DNA from 4 places in the Comamonas sp. GW821-FHT11H03 genome. Region 1 is predicted to be linked to each of the others. Evidence: predicted binding sites of a transcription regulator. Region 1 holds the regulator's gene; each other region holds the start of a gene.

Region 1 (5,642 bases):
TGAGCAACTGGGCCTGTCCGGCGACGATGTGGTCGTCAATGTGCAGGGCGACGAGCCGCTGATCGACCCCAAGCTCATCGAGGCCGTGGCACAACTGCTGCTGGCCCGCCCCGAAGCCAGCATGGGCACGGCAGCCCATCCTATTGACAGCCTGACGGATTACCGCAACCCGAATGTGGTGAAGGTGGTCTGTGACGCAAAGGGTCTGGCCAGCTATTTCAGCCGCGCGCCCATCCCTTTCTCGCGCGACCACGGCGATGAAGCCTGGTGGCAGACGGCGGCCCCCCAGGCCGGTCACACAGGTTTCACACCGCTGCGCCATATTGGCATCTACAGCTACAAGGCAGGTTTTCTGCGCGAGTTCCCACAACTGGCACCCGCGCCGACCGAAGCCATGGAGCAGCTGGAGCAGTTGCGCGCCCTCTGGCACGGCCACCGCATTGCCGTGCATATCACGCCCGATGCACCGGGTGCCGGCGTGGACACGCCCGAAGACCTTGAGCGCGTGCGCGCTGTTTTTGCTGTTTGAGAAAAAGACCTGCGCACTTTGGCGACACCGGTGCGCAGGCCGTCTTCATCCAGGGCTGCTCACCCATCCAGCCGGCAGCAGCCCCGTCGGCCAGAGCCATCCCAAAGGGCCCCAGGCCAGTCCAGGAAAGCGCTGATCGCTATACTTTCCGCATAGTCCGAATAGCATATGTAACGGCTTGGGCACCTGGATTACAACTACAGCAATCGCGTTTGCAGCGGATACATGCCCTCGATTGGCCGCACTTGTGACAGCCTTGACTGAATTGTGTAAGCCTGTGTTGGTCTTGTGCATGCTATCCTTGCCCGCGAAAAAATACTGCCCGGGGACTACGGACGACCACCCGTCCGCCTGGGCCAACAAGAATTTCTACTCTCCTCAAGGATTTCCATGAAACTGATTTTGTTGGGTGCACCCGGCGCAGGCAAAGGCACTCAGGCGGCCTTTATTTGCCAAAAGTACGGTATCCCTCAAATCTCCACGGGCGACATGCTGCGCGCCGCCGTCAAGGCTGGCACCCCTCTGGGTCTGCAAGCCAAGGCCGTGATGGACGCCGGCCAGTTGGTCAGCGACGATCTGATCATCAACCTGGTCAAGGAACGCATTGCTCAGCCCGACTGCGCCAAGGGTTTCCTGTTTGACGGCTTCCCCCGCACCATCCCCCAGGCCGACGCCATGAAGGCTGCCGGCGTGAAGCTGGACTATGTGCTGGAAATCGATGTGCCCTTTGACGCCATCATCGAACGCATGAGCGGCCGCCGCAGCCACCCCGCCTCGGGCCGCACCTACCACGTCAAGTTCAATCCTCCCAAGGTGGAAGGCAAGGACGATGTGACCGGTGAAGACCTGGTGCAGCGCGAAGACGACAAAGAAGAAACCGTCAAGAAGCGCCTGGACGTCTACAGCAACCAGACCCGTCCTCTGGTGGACTACTACAGCAACTGGGCCAAGGCCGATGCGGCAGCGGCCCCCAAGTACCGCGCCATTAGCGGCACAGGCAGCGTGGAAGAGATCACCGAACGCGCTCTGGCCGCTCTGGCCTCCTGATCGCCCTGATCACTCGCGCATGCGAGCCTTACCGACTTTTCGCGGTAGGGCATTTCTGCGCGCAAAAAGGCCGGTGTCTTCACCGGCCTTTTTTGTTCTCGAACCTCAAGCTCCTGGCCATTCGGCCGGCATCCGTCCGATGCGGCATCCGTCCGATGCGGCAAGCTGCACCGAGGTGGAGTTGCCTCCATCAATATTCATAGCTACCTGCGCTTATTCTCATTAGGTCTTAGACAAATAACATCATAGATTCACCGTATCACAAGGGAAGCAAGCTATTAAAATAATAGCATCAAACCAATGTGTGGGGCCAGCCCATCAGCTCCAGCATCAGGCTGATTCTGGTCTTGGCCGCAGGCAGACTGCTCACGCGGCTATCCCGTGCACCCTGAGCCTGCACCACCTGCCCCTCCTCGCACCGGGTTGTGATACGCAAAGTCATGCCCTGCGCCTGCGCCCAGTCCAGGGCTGGCCCCAATGCCTGATGGACGGTGCCATTGCCCGTTCCCACCACCACCACGGCACGCACGCCTTGCGCATGCCAGGCCTGCATTACCGCCAGCGCCACGGCACTGTTGCAGCCGGCATGGCTGTGCAACAACTCCACCTGGGGCCATTGAGCTGCGGGCGGTAAAGCGATCTCAGGCGAGCCAGCCGAAGCAGCCATGGGCAGTCCGCCCGTTGCCCAGCGCAGCCGCCCCTCTTCCACCCAACCCTGCGGACCGGCGCCGCTGCCATCAAAGGCATCCACACGGTAGGGATGCACCTTGCGCACCTGGCGCGCGCTGAACACCCGGCCCGCCACCACGGCAAGCACACCGCGGCCAGCAGCCTGCGTATCGGCCGCACAGGCCACGGCATCACGCAGATTGCCCGGGCCGTCTGCCGAAATGGCTGTGGCCGGGCGCATGGCGCAGGTCAACACCACGGGCTTAGTCGGGCGCAGGACACATTGCAGAAACCAGGCGGTTTCCTCCAGGGTGTCCGTGCCGTGGGTGATGACAATGCCGCTCACATCATCACGCGCGAGCAGCTCTGCACAGCGCAGCGCGAGTGCATGCCAGGTTGCGTGATCCATATCCTTGCTGTCCAGCTGCGCCAGTTGCTCCGCCTGCAAAGATGCAGAAGCAACGCGCTCCAGGTCCGGCACAGCCTGCAGCAGTTGGACCACACCCAGTTCGGCCGCACGGTAGCCCACACTGGCGCCAGCCTGCTCTGCAACACCGGCAATCGTGCCACCGGTGCCCAGGATGAAGATATTTTTGTCACGTTCCACTTGCAGTCCTCTTCAAACTGATTAAAAATACAGGTACTGGATGAACACACAGTGTTCATCATTGATCGATCAAGGAATGCCCATGGACCACCCCAAGCTCACTCCCCGCCAGCAGCAGATTCTGGACCTCATCCAGTCCACCATCGCTCGCACGGGTGCGCCCCCGACCCGGGCCGAGATTGCCAGTACCTTTGGCTTCAAGTCGGCCAATGCCGCAGAAGAGCATTTGCAGGCACTGGCCCGCAAGGGCGTCATCGATCTGGTCAGCGGCACATCGCGCGGCATTCGCCTGCGCGCCGATACCGTGCGCACCATCAATGCGGCACGCGGTGCCAGCTTTGCGCTGCCGCTCGCGGCTCTGGCCCCGCTGGTGCTTCCCCTGGTCGGCCGCGTCGCTGCCGGCTCGCCCATTCTGGCCCAGGAACATATCGATCAGAGCTATTCAGTCGAGCCCAGCCTGTTTGCCGCCAAGCCCGATTACCTGCTCAAAGTGCGTGGCATGTCCATGCGTGACGCGGGCATCATGGACGGTGACCTGCTGGCGGTACAGGCTACGCATGAAGCGCGCAACGGCCAGATTGTGGTGGCCCGCCTCGGTGATGACGTCACCGTCAAGCGCTTCAAGCGCACGCCTCAGGGCATCGAGCTGCTGCCCGAGAACCCCGACTACAAGATCATTCACGTCGATCCTGAAGAGCCATTCGCCATCGAAGGCCTGGCCGTAGGCCTTATCCGCAACAGCATGTTCATGTAACGGGCAGACGGCGTCCCTTCGTCTATGCAGCGCAGGCACTGAGCCTCTTTCCCTCTCAAGCCCAGGCGGTAGGCGCGAAGCCGTTGAGCTTCGCCCTGGGCGGAGCTTTGCCTCAAGAATGCAATCCTGCCCCTATCCATGCCGCAAGGTCATCAAAAGGAGTTGCCAAATGGGATTCGCCACATCACTGCAGACTTTGACACGCCTGACTCTGAAGAGTCTGCCTGCCACGCTGTCGCTCAACCCGAACTTCAGCTCCGATGACGCAAGCAAAGCCGCTGCACAACCCGTATCGTTCACTACCAATCGTCCAAAGGCGAAGCAGATCAGCATTCCTGTCATGCGCGCCAACCGCGGCCGCAGTCGTCCAGGCAGCAATACGCTTTATCCTCAGGCCTTTGCAGCGCCCCCAGAGCTGCAATCGCTGGTAACCGATGAGTCGACGCAAACTGCTTCTCCGCGACTTCTCAAAATCGTGCAGCGAGAACCGCGCAAGCAGCCCGAATGCCTGCTGATCTGCGGACGCATGGCCGATGTCTGCGCCGCGCTGGAGCGTATGGCACTCCATGAGCAAACAGCCCCGCAAATCTGAAAGCACAGTGAGGTTTGACTGCCTGCACTTATGCAGCTCAAGCATGCAGCCCGAGCCCGAACTGCGATAGGCCTGCAGGCGATGCAACATAGCTTCCATATGCATCCAGCAGAAAGCCATCTCAACGCTCTTGACCCATCGGCCGGCAGATACGGCGCCAGACAATTCTGTCAACAGTGCACAGGCGAAAAATTCGATATCGTCAGAGCAGGCCCTCTGCATTTGCGCCGAACGATCTGGATCGCCATGTAAATTTTTTGCTGACGTTCTGCCTGGGCCTGTCCGTGGAACGCATTTCGCACAAGCCTCGCAGCCTTAAGAACTCCTTGTCAGGCGCGAATATCCGTTAGAACGGATACCCGGATCAGGGTATTGCGGCACCTCTTCGACAGTGGAAACATTCATATACACATGTCAACGAGGGCGTCTTATGAGTGCCTACCGCAAGCTCTTGCAGCACATACAGGCCAAAGACGCCAATGGAGGCCTGCGCCTGATTCTGGTCTATCAGAGTTTTGATGAGGTCGACATGCCGCATGGCATCTCCATACGCCCATCTGCCATTTACTTTGAAACTGCCGATCACCAAGAGGTCAACTGGCTCAATCCACAGCAATTCGAGATAGAGGCCACTGGCGAAATCCTCAATCGCATTCCTCCCTCGCCCGAGGAATGAGACCACTCGACACGACCGCCCATCGTTACAGAGTCTTACCTCCTGTCTACAACTCTGCTGCTTGCAAGAACTAGGCATTGCGCGGCTCGAAATATTGGAATAGATTGACTCTCAGGCACATCTTCCGGCATCAGGAGGCTGAACATGTTCAAGCACCTGCTCATTCCCACCGATGGCACCAAACTGTCAGAGGCTGCGGTGCGTGCTGGCGTTCTACTTGCACGTGAACAAGGCGCCAAGGTGACTAGCCTTTATGTCATGCCCGATTACCGCGCCATCATCTACGGCGCAGACGCGCTGTTGACTTACAACAGCGCAGAGTTCGAGCGAAGTGCCAACAGCGATGCAGATGCGGCTTTGCAGTTCGTTGACCAGATTGCCAGGCCTGAAGGCGTACCCTGCAACTTTGTGCGAGTCACCCACGCCTCTGTTTACCAAGCTATTGTTCAACAGGCGCAGGAATTGCAATGTGACCTGATTTGCATGGCTTCACACGGTCGCAAAGGTATCGGCGGAATTTTGCTGGGCAGCGAAACCCAGCGCGTTCTGACGCACAGCCATGTCCCGGTGCTGGTACACCGGCCCGCCTCCACCGGCAAACATTAAGGAGCCAGAAATATCGAATAGCAGTCCTGCACGTCGCACGCTTGCCTCGATACAAGATGGGCTCAAGCGACGTGCAGGTCATGGCTACAAAATGCAGGCCAGCCAGTCAGGAGTTGCTGGCCTCACCCGATGGGGCAACCTGTCAACCGTTCAAACGCGTCA
Region 2 (5,642 bases), on a different contig from region 1:
GCCTCGTTCTGTGGCTTCAGGCCCGTGCGCGGGTGCAGCCTGGGCATGACGTAATAGCTTTCGGTCGCTTCGTCCCAGGCGCCATGGTGGCGCGGCTCGTAGTGATCGGCCAGCCAGGCGGGCCAGTCTTCTTCGCTTTGCTGCTCGATGACCTCGGTGCGGGCAATGACCGAATCGCTCCACCATCCCAGATGGGATGGCGGTGCCCGCTTCAAGGCCTGCAGAGATTCGGGCAGCTCGCCGCCGCTGCAGCTCCATTGCCGGCATCGCTCGCGCTGGGCCTGCAAAAAGGTCGTGAACTCGGCCTCGTCAAAGTCATGCGGACATAGCGTGGCGCAGTCCAGCAACAGCCATTGGCGCGTGCTGGTGCTGATGGTGTGGTCGATTTGCTGCCATTGCTTCTTGACGGAATCGGGCCAATGCGCAGGGCTTTGTGCGGGCAGTGGCTCAATCACGCTCCTGAGCCACTGCCAGCGGGCCCGGACCTGCTCCATGGGGGCGGCCAGGGCCGAGAGGCTTTGCCTGTCCTGATAGGCGCTGCAGGGCACCAGCTCGGGCAGCTGGCGCGCATCGCCGAGCAGCACGCTGAACAGCAGCGGCGTGCTGCTGAACCACTCGGCCCAGCCGTCGCAGCTGCCGCCGGGTTCTGCAGGCCACTGTGTCGAGGGACTGGGGTGTTCGTCGTGGGCAAGCAGCAGGGCGTAGGCGGGCATGGCAGTCGGGCGCAGGTGGATGCAGAAGAAGAGCGTCAGGCTTGCAAAAGTGCAACGGGTGCGGCAGGTGCGGCCGCGCCATCAGGCCGGATGGCGGCAATGCGCTGAACCACGCGCGCGGGCTGCTCAAGCAGGCCGTGTTCGTAGGCGACGATGTTCCAGCCGGCGCAGACTTGCAGCAGCTCGCCGGGAGCCAGCAGGAAGTCCGGGCGCGAGGGCTTGCCATAGGCTTCGTTGCCCTGGGCGAAGGTTTCGTAGAGCAGCACGCCGCCGGGCTTGACACTGTCCAGAATCAGCGGCCACAGCGGACGCCACAGATAGTTGGTGACGACCACGCCGTCAAAGCTGCGGCCCGTCAGCGGCCAGGCGTTGTTTTCGATGTCGGCGGTAATCGTCTCGGCGATATCCGCCACGGACCGCGTCGCCTCCGGCGCCTTGTCCACGCTGGTCAGCGTGTGGTTCAAGGCCGAGAAGAAGCGGGTATGGCGGCCCATGCCGCAGGCCAGATCCAGCACCGAGCCCTGCGGGCGTACCAGATGGGCAAAGCGGGCAATCCAGGCGGAGGGCGCCGGCGCGCAGTGGCTGGCGGTAGTAGCAGGAATGGGGGCGGGTGCGGGAGGCTGGGAGTGGCTGGTCATCTTGCGAAAACTATAGCAGTGCCCGCAGCCCAATCCTTGCATGGCCTGTGCGTTGCTGCATCGGCAGCCGCTCGCCGTCGGCTCAGTGCGGCTTCACATCGTCCTTGAGCGCGGCCAGGGCCATGTCTTCCACCATGCCCGGGGCGATCAGCTTGATGAAGCGGCCCAGCTTGCCCTTGCCGGTCATCACCACCTCGCGCTGGCGGCGCTTCAGGCCGTCAAGGATGAGGCGCGCGCATTCGACCGCCGTCATCGCGCCGTCTTCCTTGAGGCCGCTGACGCCTGCGGTCTCGCCTCTGGCGTTGTAGCCGTGGTAGCGGATGCGCGTATCCACCACGCCGGGGTAGGCGGTGGTCACGCTCACGCCGGCGGGTTTGAGCTCGATGCGCAGGGCTTCGAAGAAGCCGGCCATGGCGAACTTGCTGGCGCTGTAGGCCGTGCGGCCCGGCACGCCGATCAGCCCGGCCAGCGAAGACACGGCGACGATGGAGCCCTTGCTGGCCTTGAGGTGCGGCAGTGCCGCATGGGTGCACCAGACGCTGCCCCAGAGGTTGACGCGCATCAATCTTTCATACCAGCCCAGGTCTTGTGCGCTGACCTGCTCGAACAGCGCATGGGCCGAGATCCCGGCGTTGTTGATCAGGGCGTCCAGCCCGCCAAACTGCTGCACGGCGGCGTCGATCAGCGCGCGGCACTGGGCCTCTTCGCTCACATCGGTGGGGACTGTTAGCACCTGCGCCCCCAGGGCCTGGCATTGCTCTGCCACGGCTAGCAGATTGCCGGCATTGCGCGCAGCCAGCGTCAGCTGCAGCCCGCTGCCATGGGTTTGTGCCAGCTGGCGGGCCATTTCGGCGCCTATGCCGTCCGAGGCTCCGGTGATGATGATGCGGGCCATGCTCTCTCCCGGCCATGCTGCCCGGGCGGCTTGCCCAAGGGCTCAGAAGCAGGCCCAGACCTGGTCTGCCAGTGTGAGCATGAATTCCGGTTGCAGATACAGGGCAAACACCGCCAGCAGCAGCACGAGCACGGCAGACCAGATGGAGATGCGTTGCCAGAGTTTGAGCGGCATGGCGGTGTCTCCGGAATCAGGCGACGCTGGGCGTGCTGCGAACAATGGCTGTCTCGCGCACGGGCAGGTTGACGACGGCGGCAAAAATGCCCAGGGCAATCGAGAGGTACCAGACCATGTCGTAGTTGCCGTTGATGTCGTAGAGATAGCCGCCCAGCCATACGCCCAGGAAGCTGCCGATCTGGTGGCTGAAGAAGACAAAGCCGCCCAGCATGGACAGATGCTGCACGCCGAAGATCTGGGCGATGGTGGCATTGGTCAGCGGCACGGTGGACAGCCACAGAAAGCCCATGGCGGCGCAGAAGGCATAGACCGACCAGGGCGAGAGCGGGGCCAGCAAAAAGGCCACGGTGGCCACCGAGCGCAGGCCGTAGATGCCCGACAGCAGATAGCGCTTGGGCAGCTTCTGGCCCAGATTGCCGGCCAGATAGGTGCCGAAGATATTGAACAGGCCGACCAGGGCCAGCGAATAGCTGGCCACATTGGGCGCCATGCCGAAGTCCTTCAGATAGCTGGGCATGTGCACGCCAATGAACATGACCTGGAAGCCGCAGACAAAGTAGCCCGCCATCAGCAGCAGAAAGCTGGGGTAGGTCCAGGCTTCCCTGAGCGCCTGCCCCACGGTCTGCTCGCGCTTGATGGGCGTGGTGCCGCCAAAGCCCGGCTCGCGCAGGCCAAAGGCCAGCGCGGTAATCAGCAGCGCGAACAGCGCCAGTATCAGCAAGGCATTGGACCAGCCGAACTGCGCGATCAGCTTGCCCTCCACGGGCACCATGAAGAACTGGCCGAACGATCCCGCGGCCGCCGCCACGCCCATGGCCCAGCTGCGCCGCGCCACGGGAATCTGCCGGCCCAGCACGCCGTAGATCACGGCATAGGTGGTGCCTGCCTGGGCCGCGCCGATCAGCACGCCGGCGGTCAGCAGGAACACCGTGGAACTCGGCGACAGCGCCATGCCGACCAGCCCCAGGGCGTAGAGGAAGGAGCCGCCGATCAGCACCTTGAAGGCGCCGATGCGATCGGCCAGCATGCCGACGAAGATGCCCAAGATGCCCCAGGAGAGGTTCTGCACGGCAATGGCCAGGGAAAAATTCTCGCGCGTCCAGCCCATCTCCTGGGTGATGGGTTGCAGCCACAGGCCGAAGCCGTGGCGTATGCCCATGGAGAGCGTGACGATGGCGCCACCGCACAGAAGAATCTGCGCCATGGACATGGGGGCTGGAGTTGTCTTTGTAGTCATGCCGTGTGTGCGAAAAAAGGCTTGGGGGCGGTCAGCACACCACTGTAACGAAACCCGCTGTTTTGCGCCTGCACCGCTCGTCACATGCGTGGCAGTCCGGCCTGCCAGAATGCGATGGCAGAGCCGGGTTGCGTGGATGCGCAGCGAAGCAGAAAATAAAAAGTGAGCTTCTTACGTAAGCTTTGTAATGAATGTAGATAGAAAACTATCTGAAATCTATTAATTAAAAGCGATAAAAGCTATCTTTTTAATAGTTTTCTCTACGATAAAGACCCGGTAAAAACACGTTGCCAAGACAGATGTTCGGGCTTTGTGCAAGAGTATTGGGAGTAAACAACTGTGAATTTATCCAGCTCTCATCCGCAGAGGCCACTACAATCCGCCCCCATGGCAGTCAAACCGTCCAACGAATATTCCGAAGGCTCGATCCGCGTTCTCAAGGGTCTGGAGCCTGTCAAACAGCGTCCCGGCATGTATACGCGCACCGACAACCCCCTGCACATCCTGCAGGAGGTGATCGACAACGCGGCCGACGAGGCGCTTGCCGGCTATGGCAAGAAGATCAAGTTCACCATGCATGCCGACGGCTCCTACAGCGTGGAGGACGACGGGCGCGGCATTCCCTTTGGTCTGCACCCCGAGGAGAAGGCGCCCGTGGTGGAGCTGGTCTTCACGCGTTTGCACGCGGGCGGCAAGTTCGACAAGGGCAATGGCGGCGCCTACAGCTTCTCGGGCGGTCTGCATGGCGTGGGCGTCTCGGTGACGAATGCGCTGGCCACGCGTCTGGAGGTGCAGGTGCACCGCGACGGCCAGGTGGCCACGCTGGTGTTCTCGGGCGGCGATGTGATCGAGCCGCTGAAGGTACGCCCTTTGCAGGCCGGCGAGCGCAAGCAGGGCACGACGGTGCGTGCCTGGCCCGATGCCAAATACTTTGAATCCTCGGCCCTGCCCATGGGCGAGCTGGTGCATCTGCTGCGCAGCAAGGCCGTGCTCATGCCCGGCGTGGCCGTTTCGCTGACCAATGAAAAGTCGCGTGACACCCAGAGCTGGCAGTTCAAGGGCGGCCTGCGCGACTATCTGGCGCAGAGCCTGCATGGCGAGCCCGTCATCCCCCTGTTCGAGGGCGAGGGCTTTGCCGACAAGAACAACGACAGCTTTGCCGAAGGCGAGGGCGCGGCCTGGTGCGTGGCCTTCACCGAAGACGGCGCGCCGCTGCGCGAAAGCTATGTCAACCTGATTCCCACCACCGCTGGCGGCACGCATGACAGCGGCCTGCGCGACGGCCTGTTCCAGGCCGTCAAGGCCTTCATCGACATGCACTCGCTGCTGCCCAAGGGCGTCAAGCTCATGCCCGACGACGTGTTTGCGCGCGCCAGCTATGTGCTCAACGCCAAGGTGCTGGATCCGCAGTTCCAGGGCCAGATCAAGGAGCGCCTGAACTCGCGCGACGCCGTGCGTCTGGTCTCGGGCTTTGTGCGCCCGGCGCTGGAGCTGTGGCTCAACGAGCATGTGGACTGGGGCAAGAAGCTGGCCGAGATTGCCATCAAGGCCGCCCAGACCCGCCAGAAGGCCGGCCAGAAGGTGGAAAAGCGCAAGGGCAGCGGCGTGGCCGTGCTGCCCGGCAAGCTGACCGATTGCGAGAGCAAGGACATAGCCGTCAACGAGGTGTTTCTGGTCGAGGGCGACTCTGCCGGCGGCAGCGCCAAGATGGGCCGCGACAAGGAAACCCAGGCCATCCTGCCGCTGCGCGGCAAGGTGCTCAACACCTGGGAGGTGGACCGCGACCGGCTGTTCGCCAACAACGAAATCCACGATATTTCGGTGGCGATCGGTGTGGACCCGCATGGCCCCAATGACGAGCCCGATCTCTCCGGTCTGCGCTACGGCAAGATCTGCATTCTCTCGGATGCGGACGTGGACGGCTCGCACATCCAGGTGCTGCTGCTGACGCTGTTCTTCAAGCATTTCCCCAAGCTCATCGA
Region 3 (5,642 bases), on a different contig from region 1:
CGGAGGGGATCAGGCCCACGCGAAGCTCGGTGGGCTGCTGCGCCATGACGGCAGTGGTGGCAGCAAGCGTCAGGCTGGCGGCTGCGGCTTTGAGCCAGGTTTTGCGGGTCATCGTCACGGAATTCATCCTTTGCATGTGCGTCTGAAGTGCAGCTTTTCCGGGCTGCCGTCGCACCGTCATTGCAGTGCGTTGACGCAAATATTAGGGACGACATATGACTGTCATGTGAAGGTTTCAGAATCAGTTTTGACAGATTCCATAGATCAAACCTTGAGATGAAACCTGCATGAGCACCGCCCGCTACCGAGCCTTTATCGCCGTGGCCCAGCAAGGCAGCCTGAGCGCTGCCGCCCGCGCCCTGGGCGTGAGCCAGCCCACGGTCTCCAGCCAGATCGCCACGCTGGAGCGGCAAAGCCAGATTGAGCTCTTCCACCGCCAGGGCTATCGCATGACGCTCACCGGTGCCGGCCACAAGCTCATGACGCTGGCGCAGAAGCTGCTCGTACTGGAGGCTGAAACCGAGTTCTTTCTGCGCGACTCGGGCCAGCTCAACCAGGGCGAACTCAAGATCGGCGCCGTGGGGCCGTTTCATGTGATCGAGATGGTGGCGGCCTACAGCGCCCGCCATCCCGGCATGAAGCTGTCGATCCGCATGGGCAACTCGCAGCAGGTGCTGCACGATCTGGAGAACTACACCACCGATGTGGCGGTACTGGCCGGTCTGTATGACAGGCCCGAGTTGCTGGCGCGCGAATATGCGCGCCACGCCATCATCTTGTTTGCCCATGTCGACCATCCGCTGGCAAGGCGCGAGCAGGTCGAACTGGCCGAGCTGCACGGCCTGCCGCTCTTGCTGCGCGAGCAAGGCTCGACCACGCGCACGGCCATAGAGGCAGCACTGCAGGCGGCCGGTGTGAAGCCCCGCACCCAGCTGGAGATCGGCAGCCGCGAGGCCATACGCGAGGCCGTGGCGCGCGGCCTGGGCATCGGTGCCGTGTCCGAGGCCGAATTCATTGCCGACCCGCGCTTCAGGCCCGTGCGGATTGCCGGCAACCCAGCCAGCACAACCACCTATGTCTATTGCATGAAGGATCGCAGCGAAAGCCTGCTGGTGCGCTCTTTCTTCAAGGCCATTGAAAGTAACGGTGGCGCCGATCTGCCCTCTGTCCGGCAGACCGCTCCAAAACCCTTGAAAGCCCCAACGGCCAAGAAGCTGGCGTAATTCGTCAAACCCTCTGCCCTCCTTGCACCGAGAATTTTTGACAGCGCTGCTCGGGCAGCCAGCTCCCGGCCGGCGACAGGGCTGCAGATTTGCCCTCGACAAAGCACTCTCCGCAGAGCGTTCATCGACGCAGCGGACAGGCTGCCGGGCAGTCAAAACAGAGGAGACAAAGATGAAGCAAACCATGCCCTGGAGGGCCATTGCACTGGCAAGCTGCCTGAGCCTGAGTGCTGCCACCATGCCGTTGACCGCCAATGCTCAGCAAGCGCTCTGGCCCGTCAAGCCCTTACGCCTGGTGGTCGGCGGCCCGGCCGGCGGCAATGCCGACTCGCTGGCGCGCCTGCTGGCCGACGGCATGCAAAAGCAGCTGGGCAAACCGGTGATTGTCGAATCCAAACCCGGCGCAGCCGGCGTGCTGGCCGTCAACGACCTGCTGGCCAACGGCAAGGATGCCCATACGTTCTTGCTGATCCAGGGCGGCATCGTCAGCGAGACGCCGCTGGCCTACAAGGTCAGCTACCAGCCGTTCAAGGATCTGAAGCCACTGGCCCAGCTCAGCCGCAACGGCCTGGTGCTGATTGCCAACAAGGACTTCCCGGCCAGCAATCTGCAGCAGCTGGCCGACTACGGCAAAAAGCAGTCCGACGGACTGGACTTTGCCTCGTATGCCACGGGCATGCGCGGCCATACCTCGGGCATGCTGCTGGGACAGTTGCTCAATATCAAGATGAAGCACCTGGGCTACAAGGGCTCTCCCCCGGCGCTCAGCGACCTCATGGGCGGCCATGTGCCGCTGATGATGGACGGGCTCACCACCGCCCTGCCGCTGATCAAGGCCGGCAAGGTCAAGCCGCTGGCCGTGAACTACCCCACGCGCATGGTGCAACTGCCCGATGTGCCCACCTTCAAGGAACTGGGCTACCCGCAACTGTCCGAGGTGAGCTGGTTCGGCGTCTGGTCGCGCCCCGATATCCCTGCCGATGTGCAGGCCAGGGTCAGAGAGATCGCGCTGCAGTATTTCAAGCAGCCCCAGGTCGAAGCCAGACTCAGGGACATGGGCATGGAACCCGGCACCGACGCGACCCCGGAAGCGCTGATGAGCGAACTGCAGAAGGCCTATCAGCGCCAGCAGGCCTTGCTCAAGTCCATTGATTACCAGCCTCAGTAAACAGTTCAGGAGCCCAAAAGGCCGGAGTCACGCCAGATTCCGGCTTTTTTTGCAGCGAGGCAGCAGCTCGCTGCGTAGACCCGTTCCGGGTCGGCACGCAACGAAATGAAATGAGACGAGACATCAGAAAAGACTTTGCTGCGGCGACAGCAAGGAATGATGGTACTGATCGCAGTCCAGTTGCACGCGCTCACGATTCAGCCCAAGCTTGCGGCAGGCCAGTGCAAAGCGTTGCGCCAGCATATCGGCCCAGGCGCCTGTTCCCTTCATGCGCTGACCGAACCTGCTGTTGTAGACCTTGCCCTCGGCTCTGCCCGCTTCGCTGATCCCATGCAGATCTCGCACACGCTCCATCACGCGTTGGGCGCGCTCGGGATAGTGCAGCATCAGCCATTCATTGAACAGCGGAGCCACTTCCCACGGCAGACGCAGCACTGCATAAAAAGCCTGTCTTGCACCTGCCTCGCTGGCTGCGGCCAGCACCTGCTCCATATCGTCGTTCAGGAACGGAATCTGCGGTGCCAGGCTGACGCCTACGGGTATGCCTGCCTCGCTCAGGGTCCGAATCATGCGCAGCCGCCGATGCGGCGCAGCGGCGCGTGGCTCCAGCTTCCGGGCCAGCTCGGGCTGCAAGGTGGTCAGCGTCACATAAACGGCCACCAGATGCTGCTGTGCCAGCGGCACCAGCAAATCAAGGTCTCGTTCGATGCCACTGCCCTTGGTGACGATGGAAAACGGATGCCTGGCCTGCGCCAGAACCTCTATCACGCGGCGCGTCAACCCGACTTCGCGCTCCACAGGCTGGTAGCAGTCCGTGACCGAGCCGAGCATGATGGGCGCCGCCACATGGCTGGACCGGGATAACTCGGCGCGCAGCACCTCGGGCAGGTTCTCCTTGGCAATCAGCCGGGTTTCGAAATCCAGCCCCGGTGAATAGCCCAGATAGCTGTGACTAGGGCGTGCATAGCAATAAATGCAGCCATGCTCACACCCTCTGTAGGGATTTAGCCCCAGATGAAAAGGCAGATCGGGCGATTCGTGGCGGCTCAGGGCTGATTTAGCCCGCTCCCACTCCAGATGGGTGCACCAGGTCTTGACCTCCTCGCCCACTTCGCTTCCTTCATCCTGTTCGGACTTGCCCCAGCCGTCATCGAAGCCCTGGCGCAGCTCCCGCGCAAACCGGTGCGTGATCTGGCTGGCGGCCCCTCGCCCCTTAATGGGCCGCATCGGTCGCACCGGCACATCGACCTGAATGGAGTCCAGTGCGGGGGATGAAGAAAGTTTTTGCATAAAAAAACTGTACATAAATACAGTTATTCATTGCAAGAAATCGGTACTGACCATGGCTGCATTCCGGTCAATACAGCGAGAGTTGATTGAGCCAGATTTGGATAAAAACGACTGCTTCCCTTGTTCCGTGCGCGTAGCACGCTCCATTAGCTAGAGCAAGTTCAAAGTCAATCCGCACTCAGTGGGTGCGAGATGGCTTGGCAGTTTGCGATTCAGCGCCGACAATTCCCTCAGCGCACCAAGTTGGTGCTTTTCACTGAATGCCTTGGCCCGGACAACACCGTTGCCCGGGCTTTTGTCCGTTTGCGCAACGCCAAAGCGCCAACCACACCATCTCGCAAGGGAGTTACTACATGGAGCGCAAGCCCAATATCACTCTGTCCTCCTTGGACCTGGATCGCATTGAATCGCTGCTGGAAAAGAGCAACAGCCAGTTCCCCGGCCGTGATGCACTGGAGGCGGAGCTGGACCGTGCGGATGTGCTCGACCCCGCAGAAATACCCGCCAACGTGGTGACGATGAACTCCACCGTGCGCTTCACCATTCTCGAGATCGCCAAGACCAATACGCTGACACTGGTCTACCCCAAGGATATGGATGGCAGCGCCGACAAGGTTTCCATCTTTGCGCCTGTAGGCATCGCCCTGCTGGGCCTGTCGGTGGGTGATGAGTTCAAGATGCCCAGCCCTACCGGCCAGGTAACCGTGCGCGTGGATGCCATCGAGTTCCAGCCCGAAAGCGCGGGCGAGCTCCATCGCTGAACCGGCTCACCCAACAAAAAAGCAGCTCACTGGAGCTGCTTTTTTGTTGCCGGGCTCAGACTCAGCGCAAGCCCGCCACCATGGTGGTCAGCAGACCCGCGCCGATCAAGCCTGCCTGCCAGCGCAGAGCCTGACTCCATGACGAAACATGGCGCTCCACCAGTTGGTACAGCGCGTAGCCGGCGGTCAGTGAAAGCACAAAGGCAAACGGGATGCCCACCACCGCAGCAGTGACCGAGCCATGCCAGAAATGGTTGACCACCGCATTGACCAGCAGGCAGATCGAAAAGTGAATCAGGAACACCGAGTAGGAGATCTCTCCCAGGCGACGCAGCGGAGCTAGACCCTGCCAGCGGGCAATGGCCTCGGTACGCATGCAGACGATGAGCAGCATCGCAGTCACGCCGGCGAGAAAAATGCGGTCGCGCCACTCATAGACCAGCGCGCCGATGATCATTGCAGCAATCAGCAGGCCCCAGCTCCAGGCCGTCAGGCGCCTGTCTGCCGCCACTGCCCAGAAGGCCATCATGCCGACGCCATAAGCGCCCATGAAATAAATCGCCCAGACATCCAGGTCAGCATCGAGATTGAAGCTCAGCAACGAAGCTGCCGTCCCCACAACCACCAGCCCCTGCATGCCAGTCACGGCCCAGGGCCACCAGCGCTTCATGGCCATATCGCCCCAGCGCTTCAGCGCCCATTGCTGCAGCCAGCGCACGCCGGCCAGCAGCAACACGGTGCCCGCAAACAGCTGAAAGTCGATGGAAACATACCAGACGCCAGCCGACAGTGACTCCTCGCCCACAATGCCCTGCAGCAGCAAAGCATGGGCCATGAGCTGCCATAGACCGGGGTCGGCAGACACGGACTCGTGGTCGAACCAGGGACGAATCGCCGCAGACACCACAATCGTCACCACCAATGCCACGGCATAAGGCACGACCAGGCGCACAAAGCGCTTGCCGATCTTGGACCAGGGCGAATCAAACCGTGCCAGCCCTTGCGGAGCAAGGCTGGCAGCAGCCAGAAAGCCGCCGATCACCAGAAAGATCTGCACGGCCATGCGGGCGTACTCATAGAGCCAGTCCAGCAGATCGGGCATGACGGGGTGAGCCACATCGGACATGGGACCGTAGAAAGCCAGGTGATGCCAGACGATGGCCGCACAAGCCAGGCCTTTGGTGCAGTCGATCAGGGCGC
Region 4 (5,642 bases), on a different contig from region 1:
TGCAGGTCGGCCACGGCCCCAGCCCCCTGCCCTTGCTCATATTGCCGCTGACACCCCATTGCGTTAGCCTGCGTGCTCCACCATTGCTCAGGAGCCTGCCATGTCCCGTCGTTTGGTTCTTTCCGCCAGCACCGCCCTTGCGGCTGCCGCACTGATTGTGGGTTGCGGCGCCATGGGGTCGTCGGGCGGCAACCCCATGAGCTTCTTCATCACCAGCACCAACCCCGGCAAGGGCGGCGACCTGGGCGGGCTGGCCGGGGCCGACCGCTACTGCCAGTCGCTGGCCGCAAGCGTTGGCGCAGGCAACAAGACCTGGCACGCCTACCTGAGTAATGCTGCCCTGAGCGGACAACCGGCCATCAATGCGCGCGATCGCATCGGCAACGGCCCGTGGCGCAACGCCAAGGGCGTGGTCATTGCCACCAGCGTGGCCGACCTGCACAGCGCCAATGCCAAGGTCGGCAAAGACACCTCGCTGACCGAAAAGGGCGAAGTCGTCTCGGGCTTTGGCGATGAGGTCAACCGCCACGACATCCTGACCGGCTCGCGCCCTGACGGCACCCTGGCCGTGCCGGAGCCCGGCAAGGACACCACCTGCGGCAACTGGACCAAGAGCGACGGCGGCTCTGCCATCGTGGGCCACCACGACCACCAAGGCACCAACCCAGACCCTGTGACCAACGCCTCGTGGAACTCATCGCACGGCACGCGCGGCTGCAGCGTCGAGCAGCTCCAGCAAAGCGGCAGCGCCGGGCTGATGTACTGTTTCGCGACCAACTGAGCGGGATGAACGCGCGGGCTTCGGCCCGCACAAGCGCCTGTTACTCACGAAGTGAACTTGCCCATATAATTAGCCACCATATTATATTTTGGCTAACTAATGAAGCTTGAACAGAAGTACCAGGCGCTAATTGAAGAAGCGCAACGACGCAAACTTCCTGATGTGGATGGCATCCAGCTGTGTTTTCAAGTGCTGTCGATGGCTGCAAACATCGACCGCGACTGCGCCGCTTTGCTGGCCCCTCATGGCTTGTCTGAGGGGCGCTTTGTGCTGTTGTTCCTTCTCGATGTGGCGCCTGACGGACTCGCACCCAACGTGCTGGCCGAACAGGCTGGCGTCACCCGCGCCACAGTGACCGGCCTGCTAGACGGACTGGAGCGCGAAGGTCTGATTGAACGTCAGGCCAACGCTGAAGACCGCCGGGCACTTTGCATTCGGCTGACCTCAAAAGGAAAACAGCTCGCCGGTACCGTTATCGACCAGCATGGCCGGTGGATCGCAGGCCTGTTTGGCAACCTGTCTGCACATGAACGAAAGCAGCTGGCAGCGCTGCTGGAGAAAGTGCGAGGCCCTCAATCGGACGTTGAATCATGAAGGATCAAGTCCGCAAGGGTGCGACGCGCACCGTTGACATTCCTCGGGACGTTCTGCATGCGCTATCGCACGGGGAGTTGGAATGTGCAACGCTGGCTGAATGCCTGGCAGTCGACCAGGCCGTACTGGCCCGAACACTCTTTCCGGCACTTACGGCTCACGCATTGAACACGATCGATGAAGCCTGCCAACTGGGTGTGCTCAAACGCATGGCCCGTATCGGCGCAGTCTTGCTGCAGGACTTGGGTACTGGGGGCATCGAACAGTGCCAAACGCACCGCGCCGATATGGCACGAGGCTGGGCGTGTTTCATGATCGGTGCGCAGCCTCACCTGGATCTCGGTGTACGGCTGGCCGCAATGCACCCGCTGGCAGACGATGCCCATTTTGGTGTGCGTGAATGGGCCTGGATGGCAATGCGACCGCACCTGGTGCAAGACCTGGCTGCGGCTATCGCACAGCTGATGCCATGGACACAAGATCCTTCTGAGCGTATCCGACGATTCGCGTGCGAGGTTTTGCGTCCCCGCGGGGTGTGGAGCACGCATATCTCACAGCTCAAACGCTCGCCCGAACAAGCGCTGCCTTTGCTCTCAGCTCTGAAGAGCGACCCTTCGGTCTACGTGCAGGACTCGGTCGCCAACTGGCTCAACGATGCCGCCAAGGACCAGCCAACCTGGGTGCGTGACATCTGTGCCCAATGGCTTCAAAGCTCTCAGGCCGCCGCCACACACCGTATATGTCAACGCGCACTGCGCAATCTCAAGTGAAAGTGGAACCATGTCTCATTACCTCGTAGAGCTCTACACTCCCAATTCAGCTTGGCTCGCACTGCCTGCCGAACAAAGGCAACACTTTCTTGACGGCATCGGACTCGCATTGAATCAACTCTCCAGCCTCGGTGTCGAAGTTCTCTCTCTGGCAGAAACGGACTCCAACATCGACCAAGGAACCGCACATACATTCCTTGGTATTTGGCGCTTTCCTGACCAGGCCGCTCGAGACGCCCTGCTTGCGGGCATCAAAGCCAGCGGCTGGTACGATTACTTTGACCATGTGAATGCAGCCAGTACTGCAGGGGCAGCGGATATTCACCTGGCTGCTCTAGCTGCCGCCGCGTAGCGCAGTCTTTCGGATCATGCCGTTGTGCTCTGCAATGCATGCGGCTAGTCATTTCTAGTGCCCGCTAATGCCTAGTAATGCACGCTAATGCCCGCTAATGGCCGCCCTCTACAGTCAACACTGCGGGCTGGCCAGCGTTCGGCACAGCGTGTGCAATTCAACTTGGATCCCCGGCTCCGCACAGAACCGGGTACTGGATCGATTGGAAAGCATGCGACATCAGCGTGGATTCATGACACCTGAGCCTCATCAACCGCTACACTGTACATATGCACAGTCATCGTCTTATGAGTGGTATGCCCGTCCAACTGATCGCGTCCCCGGTTACTTTGCCGCTGGCTGATCGCAGCGCGCGCGCAGGCTCGCCCGCCAATGACTTTGCAGGCAAGCGGCTGGATATTACAGACCTGCTGGTCACGCACCCCAAGGCCACGTTTGTGCTGCGCGTGGCCGGCCCGTCCATGCAAGAACACGGCATCGATGACGGCGATATCGTCGTGGTGGACAGGGAGTTGCGCGCCCGTAATGGCAGCATTGTCGTGGCGCTTGTCGAACGCGAACTCGTCATCAGAGTGCTGGAGGGCGATGGCGACACCTGCAAGCTCAAGGCAGGCGCCCCCACCTACCCCGACATCGTGCCGCAGCAAGGACAGACGCTGGAAATATGGGGTGTCGTCACCAGCTGCATCAAGCGCTTTGCCTTTTGACCTCTTGATGAAAAACCAATTCAACACGCCGTTGCAGCCAGGAGCCAGGCGCATTTGATACACGAATCATCTCTGCTTAATTTAGATGGGTGATCACCGGCGATATTTGGTTTAATCAGGCGCGATAACAACACTGAGAGAGATTGAATGGCTTCATGCGCGTACTGCAATACCAGAATTCTTTTTGGCGGAAAGCGAGACGGCGACCTTCGCTACTGCAATGAGAAATGCCAGCACCAAGGGCGACTTTCCGAAGCTGCCAGCCAGCTCTCCCCCGCCGATGTGCAGGCCCATATCTTTCGGGTGCACAAAGGCAACTGCCCCAAGTGCGACGGGCCCGGCCCAGTGGATGTGCATACCTCTTACCGTGTGTATTCCGCCGTCATGATGACATCGTGGTCCAGCAGGCCGCTGGTGGCCTGCGCACGATGCGGCACCAAGCAAAAAATCGGTGACACGGTCTTTTCATTGTTTCTAGGCTGGTGGGGCCTGCCTTGGGGAATCTTGATGACCCCCGTGCAGCTCACCAGAAATCTGCTGGCCTTCGGCAAAACCCCAGACCCGGAGACGCCCTCTCCCGCGCTGGAGCAAGTGCTGAGAAGCCATTTAGCCGCCCAGCTCCTTGCCAATCAGCAACAAGCGGCGTCCCAGCCCGGCAACTACCGTTGAAATCTGATTAGCGCCCCAAAAGCACCTGCTAACGCACAAAGGCAATGTAGCTCTCTACATTGCCTTTTTCTTTGGTTTATTTCAGTGGCCCAACATCGCACTGCGGGCTGGGGCTAATGCACTCGTAACTAATTTTTACAGATAATGCTTCGCATGCATTTTCTGCTTGCCTTGACTGCCGCAGCATTTTTGCTGCCAGCCACCGCTGTTGCTCCAGCCATAGCGCAGCCCATCTATCGCTGCGGCAACACCTATTCTCAAGAGGCATGCAAGGGCGGCAAAGTGGTGGAAGACAAAACCACCACCCTGCACAGCGGCCACTCGGGCAGTTCCGTTTATCTGTGCAAAGGCCATGGCGGCGGGCTGTTCTGGAGCAGCCATTCGTGCGGCCAGCACAACGCTTTTCTGGAGCGCACGGAAACCGTTCCCTCCGGCCTGCCATGGGATCAAAAAGTAGCCCAAGCCGAAGCCCAGTGGCGCAAAACCCAGCGCAATACTTCCGCCCCTGCGGTTGTTTATCAAAACCGCCCTGCGCAACCCGCCGAGCCCGGCAAAAAACAAGTTTGCGATGCGCTGGAAGAACGCGTCAAAGCTCTGGATAGCATGGGGCGAGCAGGCAGCCAGTATTACGACCTGGATTGGGTGCGTAGGGAGAGAAAGTCCGCACGGGATGAGCAATATCGGCTTAGATGCTAATCAATATTAATTTTTAATAAAAAATGCAACTAAAAAACTTAGCCATTGGCGGCTATAGAAGCTTCGGGTCTTTTCAATATTTCGATAAATTCGGAAAAATAAATTTATTCATTGGCAGGAACAACAGTGGCAAATCGAATATTTTACGTTTTATCAATGAAATATATTCAAATATAGATGGTAAAAAAGGAATAACCTATGACCCATTAAACAAGCATCTCCCTGGTGGCGACCCATTCATAATCGGTATTGCAGATGATTATAGAAATTTCAACCATGAAGATTTAGCCAGTGACATAAACTTCAGATTTAATAAAGATGCTTATCCGAAATTATCTTATCAATCCAGAAAAATTATTGCTGAAACAATAAAAAATAAATCAACGCTTGATAATACGTATTTATGCTGGAGCTTGCGAAATATTGATAGTCGTTCAGACATCACAGATTCATGGCTCACATCGGTTAAAACAATACATCATAATCATTTGCAACAGTTATGGTCAGAATTAACCAACCAAGGTGGCGGTAGTCGGGATTACAACTGGGAACCTGAAACAGCAAAAAGGCTTCACACAGCAGTCAAAGGATCTGATTCGCATTTCATGCCTGCTATTCGACAGATTCTCATACGAAACTCCGAAACTCCATCAAGCCTTGATGGAGCAGGAATTATTGAAGATCTAGTTAAACTACAGAATCCTGATGTACACAATCAGCATCTGAAAAAAAAATTCTCAGATATAAATTCATTTGTTCAAACTGTCTTAGACAGAAGTGATGCAACCATTGAAATTCCTCACAAAAAGGACACTATTCTTGTTCATATGGACAAAAAAGTCCTACCACTAGAATCTCTTGGCACAGGCGTACACGAAGTCATTATCATTGCCGCAGCAGCTACCACATTAAGTGATACTATTATTTGTATTGAGGAGCCAGAGCTTCATTTAAACCCAATACTTCAACGCAAGCTACTTCAATACCTAAGCAACAATACATCAAATCAATATTTTATTACAACGCACTCACCAACTATCATGGATACGCGCGGTGCGGAAATTTATCACATC

What was found. Region 1 encodes LexA, which represses DNA repair genes until DNA is damaged. Its sites were predicted from a motif close to ACTGTATNNNNATACAGT; they were not measured.
Region 2: a site for LexA is predicted at 3,997-4,014, ahead of AC1RTQ_RS08115 (DNA topoisomerase IV subunit B). Genes of this name have one in related genera too.
Region 3: a site for LexA is predicted at 3,688-3,705, ahead of AC1RTQ_RS22715 (PA0069 family radical SAM protein). Genes of this name have one in related genera too.
Region 4: a site for LexA is predicted at 2,758-2,775, ahead of AC1RTQ_RS08410 (LexA family protein). Genes of this name have one in related genera too.

The regions. Positions count from the first base shown of each region.
Region 1 is NZ_JBXARF010000004.1:250,526-256,167, forward strand. It holds gene kdsB (3-deoxy-manno-octulosonate cytidylyltransferase) at 1-529, shown strand, start outside; gene adk (adenylate kinase) at 920-1,576, shown strand; gene AC1RTQ_RS11645 (asparaginase) at 1,869-2,852, opposite strand; gene lexA (transcriptional repressor LexA) at 2,935-3,606, shown strand; gene AC1RTQ_RS11655 (hypothetical protein) at 3,776-4,198, shown strand; gene AC1RTQ_RS11660 (hypothetical protein) at 4,629-4,874, shown strand; gene AC1RTQ_RS11665 (universal stress protein) at 5,019-5,480, shown strand.
Region 2 is NZ_JBXARF010000002.1:794,317-799,958, forward strand. It holds gene AC1RTQ_RS08090 (DUF6630 family protein) at 1-713, opposite strand, end outside; gene AC1RTQ_RS08095 (class I SAM-dependent methyltransferase) at 749-1,393, opposite strand; gene AC1RTQ_RS08100 (SDR family oxidoreductase) at 1,434-2,246, opposite strand; gene AC1RTQ_RS08105 (hypothetical protein) at 2,289-2,420, opposite strand; gene AC1RTQ_RS08110 (MFS transporter) at 2,437-3,633, opposite strand; gene AC1RTQ_RS08115 (DNA topoisomerase IV subunit B) at 4,048-5,642, shown strand, end outside.
Region 3 is NZ_JBXARF010000013.1:89,179-94,820, forward strand. It holds gene phnD (phosphonate ABC transporter substrate-binding protein) at 1-112, opposite strand, end outside; gene AC1RTQ_RS22705 (LysR substrate-binding domain-containing protein) at 288-1,223, shown strand; gene AC1RTQ_RS22710 (Bug family tripartite tricarboxylate transporter substrate binding protein) at 1,396-2,391, shown strand; gene AC1RTQ_RS22715 (PA0069 family radical SAM protein) at 2,515-3,681, opposite strand; gene rnk (nucleoside diphosphate kinase regulator) at 4,035-4,442, shown strand; gene AC1RTQ_RS22725 (acyltransferase family protein) at 4,504-5,642, opposite strand, start outside.
Region 4 is NZ_JBXARF010000003.1:8,372-14,013, reverse strand. It holds gene AC1RTQ_RS08430 (hypothetical protein) at 101-781, shown strand; gene AC1RTQ_RS08425 (MarR family winged helix-turn-helix transcriptional regulator) at 881-1,375, shown strand; gene AC1RTQ_RS08420 (DNA alkylation repair protein) at 1,372-2,145, shown strand; gene AC1RTQ_RS08415 (DUF6616 family protein) at 2,156-2,497, shown strand; gene AC1RTQ_RS08410 (LexA family protein) at 2,794-3,204, shown strand; gene AC1RTQ_RS08405 (hypothetical protein) at 3,352-3,873, shown strand; gene AC1RTQ_RS08400 (hypothetical protein) at 4,027-4,569, shown strand; gene AC1RTQ_RS08395 (ATP-dependent nuclease) at 4,593-5,642, shown strand, end outside.